2 linked regions of the Longibacter salinarum genome follow. The protein of the gene in region 1 interacts with the protein of each later gene in a pairwise test. Links are inferred from orthologs where the notes say so. Each region holds a gene or a part of one and is shown in the gene's direction. Other genes may lie near its edges. The genes, in order: rlmN and ftsZ.

The links.
Region 2: the proteins of rlmN (region 1) and ftsZ interact in binary tests that used the Escherichia coli proteins (3 or more experiments, as listed by UniProt). The link is inferred for Longibacter salinarum from one-to-one orthologs.

What each region holds. Positions count from the first base shown.
Region 1 is NZ_PDEQ01000002.1:616,660-619,834, reverse strand. The notes cover bases 59-2,908. They hold rlmN (dual-specificity RNA methyltransferase RlmN), read left to right. Parts: upstream 59-858; coding sequence 859-1,959; downstream 1,960-2,908. Other genes in these bases: CRI94_RS05850 (amino acid permease), read left to right, coding at 2,166-2,908; CRI94_RS05860 (ABC transporter permease), read left to right, coding at 59-697. In the rest of the region: more of CRI94_RS05860, read left to right, coding at 1-58; more of CRI94_RS05850, read left to right, coding at 2,909-3,175.
Region 2 is NZ_PDEQ01000005.1:338,169-341,363, reverse strand. Bases 1-2,870 are described here. They hold ftsZ (cell division protein FtsZ), read left to right. Parts: upstream 1-685; coding sequence 686-2,056; downstream 2,057-2,870. Other genes in these bases: CRI94_RS11460 (hypothetical protein), read right to left, coding at 2,492-2,870; ftsA (cell division protein FtsA), read left to right, coding at 1-387. Also shown: more of CRI94_RS11460, read right to left, coding at 2,871-3,195. UniProt on the Escherichia coli protein: Essential cell division protein that forms a contractile ring structure (Z ring) at the future cell division site. The regulation of the ring assembly controls the timing and the location of cell division.

The sequences.
Region 1 (3,175 bases):
CACCCAGCCGATTGCCTTCTGGCTACTACTTGGGCTCGGATTTCAGGACACGTTTCAGATGCCCGGCTCGACAGCAGGCGTTGACTACGTGGAGTTTCTGTTCCCTGGCGTGATCGCCCTGGTTCTTCTGTTTACAGCGATCTTTTCCACCATCTCCATTGTCGAGGAACGGACATCCGGATTCCTCCAGGCCGTGATGGTCGCGCCAACGCCTCGTACGGCACTCGTCTTTGGGAATGCGCTCGGCGGTACCATTCTTTCAACAGTGCAGGCACTTCTTATCCTTCTTGCACTACCGTTTATTGGGATTTATCCAAACGTAGCCGGCGTAATTCTCATCCTCGCTATCTGCCTGCTCACGGGCCTCTCGTTCACCGCCCTAGGGTTCACAATCGCATGGCGCATGGATACCACGCGCGGTTTCCATGCCGTGATGAATCTCTTCCTGCTGCCGCTCTGGTTCCTGTCCGGTGCCATGTTTCCTTACGAAGGCGCCGCGCCGGTTCTACAGTGGCTCGTGTGGATCAACCCGGTGTCGTACGCAGTCAGCGGTATTCGCCACGGCATGTACGGCCTCGCCTCTGCTCCCGGTACGCTCGCCTCACCTCTGACAAGTATCTCGGTCAGTCTGGGCTTCGCCGTCCTGATGATCGGCGTCGCCGTCTGGACTGTGCGCCGCCCGTTCTTTTCGGACTGACCCCACTGGGATCTGACGCGTGGAGCGCGATCGCCTCTTTCACGAGTGGGTAAAGTCCCGGACGTCAAACGTTTTCGCGTCATCTCACGTACATATTATCTACGCGGGCCTGATAAAACGCCGATTCGGCCCGACCTCTTTTGCAAACGGAAGCACGCCGGATGATCGACCTCGACCACATTCCCCACCACGCAAAAGCCGACGACGGACGCGTGAACCTGAAAGCGATGGGCACGGATGACCTGGAGGCGTTCGTCACCTCCATCGGTCAGCCGGCGTACCGCGGCCGACAGCTCTTCCACTGGATGTACGGAAAGGGCGCGGCGAGCTTCGAAGAAATGACGAGCCTCCCCAAAGATTTTCGTGCGGCTCTGGAGAAGCATGCGACGATCCACAGCTTCGACGTGGACACGATGCAGAAAGGGGGCGACGGTACGATGAAGGCGCTTTTCCGTCTTCCCTCGGGTAACCGGGCGGAGACGGTACTCATTCCGGACATTGATGAGCGTGGAGACGCTCGACGTCTGACCGTCTGTGTGTCCAGCCAGGTTGGCTGCGCGATGGGTTGCACCTTCTGTGCGACGGGCCAGATGGGCTTTCAGGAAAACATTTCTGCCGGCGGGATCGTCGATCAGGTGCGGCTGATGAACGACGCTGCGCTCGAGCATTTTGGCAAACCCATTTCGAATGTCGTCTACATGGGCATGGGCGAACCTCTTCTCAACTACGACGGCGTCATGACGAGCATCGATATTTTGACGCACGAGAAAGGCCTCGACCTTTCGCCGCGTCGGATTACGGTGTCAACGGTCGGGCTCGCACGTCGGATCAAGGACATCGCCGATGACGAGCGGCGCTTCCACCTCGCCGTCTCGCTACACGCGCCGACGAACGAGAAGCGAAGCTCCATCATGCCCATCAACGAGGCGGAGAAAACGAGTCTGCCGGCGCTGAAAGAAGCGATCGAGTATTACGCAGCTCATACCGGCCGCCCGATCACGTACGAATACTGCATGTTCGACGGGGTCAACGACTCCAAAGAGGATGCCCGAAAGCTCGCAGAGATCACGCGGTGGGTGCCGAGCAAGGTCAACCTCATCATGTACAACCCGGTCGATGGACTCGGCTTCGGTCGAACGCCCGAAGATCGGCTCGATGACTTCATTCAGGTTCTCATTAGCGAAGGCGTGACCGTTACGGTGCGTCGGAGTCGGGGTCAGGATATCGACGCCGCGTGCGGACAGCTTGCCAATAAAGAGTAAACGCACAATCCTGGACTGTATTCAAATCACGGATAACAACGCCTGTTATCCCGTTTCCCCGCTGGAGAATCCCAATCTCGTTGTAGTAACAAAACCGGGCTCTCACTTCTCCCCGGTCGTTGGACACGTCACCGTGTTCATTCATATGTTGGAGAAACTTTGTCTCGCGAATACATCGCGCTGTTTCTCCCGAACCTACTCGTCTCATGAACGAGTCCAACGCAGCTGGCTCCGTCTCGTCCGAGCAAACCGCTTCAAATGCCTCTACGTCCGATCGTCGTGAGGGCATCTCGGTCGGAGAGGATGTCCAGGCGTCCGTTGAAAGCACACCGACGAAGGGTCGCAAGAAGTTTGGGACGTTCGGCGGCGTCTTCACACCGACGCTCCTGACGATCCTCGGCGTCATCATGTACCTCCGGGAAGGCTGGGTGATCGGCAATGCCGGGCTTCTCGGCGGGCTGATGATCATCTTCCTCGGGTTCGGTATCACGCTCTGCACGGCCCTCTCGATGTCGTCCATCACGACGAACATCCGAATTGGGGCCGGTGGAGCGTACGCGGTCATCGCGCAGTCGCTCGGTCTTGAGGTCGGCGGGAGCGTGGGGATCCCGCGCTACCTTTCGCAGGCACTGGCGGTGACGATGTACATTTTCGGCTTTCGCGAAGGCTGGCTCGCGATTTTCCCGGGGCATAGCGCTATGCTCGTGGACGCCGCGGTTTTCGTCACGCTCTACGGCATTGCATATGTTAGCGCCGACTTCGCCATCCGCGTCCAGTACCTGATTATGGCTATCATCGCGGCATCGCTCGTCTCGATCGGTCTGGCGGCAGGCACCGGCTCAATGCAGTACGATCTTGGCGAGATAAAACTCTGGGGCGACTTCGCTACGGCCGCCGGGGACGGTTCGGGATTTTGGATCGTCTTTGCCGTCTTCTTCCCCGCGACCACCGGAATCATGGCCGGGGCGAACATGAGCGGTGACTTAAAGGAGCCCCGCAAAGCCATCCCGATCGGCACGCTTGCTGCGATCGGCGTGGCATTCATTATCTACGTATTTCTTGCCATCTGGCTCGCCAAGTCCGCGACACCGGAAGAGTTGAAGACGAACTACATGGTCATGGCGGAAAAGGCATTTTGGAGTCCGGCCGTGCTTGCAGGGCTTCTGGGCGCAACCTTCTCCTCCGCCCTGGCGTCCTTCGTCGGAGCGGGCCGTAT
Region 2 (3,195 bases), on another replicon or contig:
ATTCAGCCCCGGCTCGAAGAGATTCTGGAGATCGCCGCGATCGAGATCAAGCGGTCCGGGTACGCGCGCCATCTCGGAGTTGGGTGTGTGCTCACCGGCGGCGGCGCTCTGATTCCGGGTACAGCCGACCTCGCCGCCGAAGTGCTGGGGATGGAAGCCCGTATCGGCCGCCCGATGGGACTTTCCGGGGGACTCGTCGAGGAAGTTTCCGATCCGAAATATTCCACCGGCGTGGGGCTTGTGCTTTATGGCATGCGACCGGAAGTTATCGGCGGATCCACGCTCAGCGAAGACATCGACCAGCACCGAAACGGCGAACGCGTGTCGGGTGAGACGCTGGTCAATCGTATAGCCACACGAATGAAGTCGTGGTTTGACGAGCTGTAAGTTTAATGGTACGTTGCGATTCGTCAAACTATCCTGTTTCTTTGCAAGGTAACTCTTTGCCTCATAACCTTTTAGAGGTCTGGACCCCGTCACCGCGTGCTCAGCGGCGTCGGCCCGGCCGACTCGGCAGATGATGCAGCAGGGTCGCCTCGCGACCGGCATCGGCCGTTTCCTCGCACACTACCTCACGAACCCCACGACAACCCGTCGATCCGATCCAGCATTGCTTCGGGGCTGCTCACCTCGGGTGGAGATCGGGTCGCTCAGACTTTCGAACCACACAGACTGGAGGGAACCTATGGAAAACGAATTTAGCTCGCGGTTTTCGTTTGACGATGCCGCCAATGAGGAAGCCAAAATCTGCGTCGTCGGCGTTGGCGGAGGGGGAGGCAATGCGATCAACAACATGGTTGATCAGGGTATTCACGGTAGCGTAGAGTTCGTTGCCATCAATACCGACGCGCAAGCCCTTGCGGAGAACCAAGCTCCGCAGAAGATCCAGGCCGGACGGACGCTCACGAAAGGACTCGGCGCGGGCGCTCGCCCGAGCGTCGGTGCCGAAGCCATTGAGGAGAACTCCAACGAACTGGAGCAGGCTCTCGACGGCTACGACATGGTCTTTATCACCGCCGGAATGGGTGGAGGGACGGGAACGGGCGGTGCGCCGGTCGTCGCGTCGATTGCCCGCAAGATGGGCATTCTGACCGTCGCGATTGTCACGCGTCCCTTCGACTGTGAGGGCGCACGTCGCCAGAAGACGGCTGAAGAAGGAATTGAACTGCTTCGCAAGAATGTCGATACGCTGATCGTCATTCCAAACGAGCGGCTGCTCGATATCGCCGACGAAAATACAAGCCTCATCGAGGCGTTCGAAAAAGCCGACGAGGTCCTTTACAACGCGACCCGCGGCATCAGTGACCTGATTACCGTGCACGGCCTGATCAACCTTGACTTCGCCGACGTGAAGACGACCATGAAGAACGGCGGCGAAGCGCTCATGGGCTCGGCCGAGGCCAAAGGCGATAACCGCGCAGAAAAAGCCGCGATTCAGGCGATCTCGAGCCCGCTCCTCGACGGCCTGTCGATTGCCGGAGCGCGCAACGTGCTCGTTAACATCACGAGTGGATCGTCGCTCGGTATTCGCGAGGCCACGACGGCCACCAGCGTCATCCAGCGTGAGGCCGGAGAAAACGTCGAAGTGATCTTCGGTACGGTCATCGACGATGACATGGACGATCTGCTTCGTGTCACTGTGATCGCGACCGGCTTCGACAAGGCGGACGAAGAGACAGACGGCGAAGAGCCGGGCATGCGCCGGACCGTTCCACTCGACGGCAACGGCCCGAATTACCGCTACAAGGGCGAGGACAACCTTCGCCACCTCGACACACCAGCCTACGAGCGGCGCAGTACACCCCTTCGGGGCCGAAAGCAAAAGCAAGATCAGGACGCAGGTGACGAAGACGAGACGTCATCCGATGGTGCGGCAAGAAACGCGCGTTCCGATGAGTCAGGACAGGCTCAGGCCAGCAACAACGGTCCGTCTCAGTCGAACATCAAGCGCCTCCGTGCAGACGACCTGAACCAGGATCGTCCGAACCGGGATCAGCATCGGTCCCGCTCTTCGGATGATGATACGCCTGCATTCCTGCGTAAAATGATGGACTAACCCTGTTGCTGTCGTTCCCCTGATCACGTGAGCCTGAAGGCCGTCGACCGAACTGTCCGGCGGCCGGAGGCTCATCGAGATCGCCGAATGACATAGGGTTGTCACCCCATGTGCGTATTATGGAAAAAGAGTGCGAGCGTGCGTACCATGATGTGGATCCGCATGCACCATCGCATTCCCATTTGCACAGATAAGAGGGCCCTCCAGCCCCACCACGGGCGGCCGATTCTCGGCAGTATGAGTTCCGGTCGACCTCCGCGCAGCGCTTGAGCACCGCTGTGCCTGTGGTTCTGCGAGGCCCCGTTCTCCCGGAAACGGGTGGGCGTGGGCCCAAACACGAAGCCACGTCCTTCTTCGCCATATGGCTGAGAGGGGCGTGGCTTTTTGTGCGTCCACGTGTCGACCGCGCGGGCCCAAGGAGGGGGGCAGATGTTGTCAGGCAGGGCTCTTGCCGAACGACGTTTCGCGTGTCGAGATCGCGTCCGTCCGTCGCGAACGTCTTCCGGCAGCGTCGGGGTCGTTTACACCGATACGTCGAGCCAAGACGGCGAAATCTCGCGCGACGGTTGCCATTGAGCGGTATCGGGCGGCGGTCCAGGCGGCAAGGGCGGCCTGAATGTTTGCCTGGACGGCTCTCTCATCCGCCAAGTCGCGACGGGAGGTAACATGCACGGATGCTCCCATCTGGGCGGCGATGCGAATCCGGTCGGTACGGGACAGGCGGATCGTTCCGGAGGAGGATTCGCCAACCGGCGACGCACATCCAATCCCGAACGGGCGGGGTCGGAGTTGAGCGCAGACCGATGAAGCCGACCCATCAACGAACGCGGATGCCGAGCCATCTGGTGTGAGAGCGCGAAGGTCGACGTGGGCGACGGTCCATCGTAATTCGCAGAGGGCGTTCAATTCGGTGAGTAAAGCCGGCTGGTCGATCCATAGAAATGTCTTTGCCCGGCCTCGAATGAGGTCTAGCAGCAACCTGACGTCGAGTGCCGATCGGTTGCCGGATAGAAGCAGCATCCGTGCACCTGTAGCCAGAGCTCGCTCGATTTCAGTGACAGAATGCGAGTGAATCGGAGCGAGACACGCTATGACCGGAATCTCGATGGCATCGACGATTGCTTCGGTCGCAGCGCCGG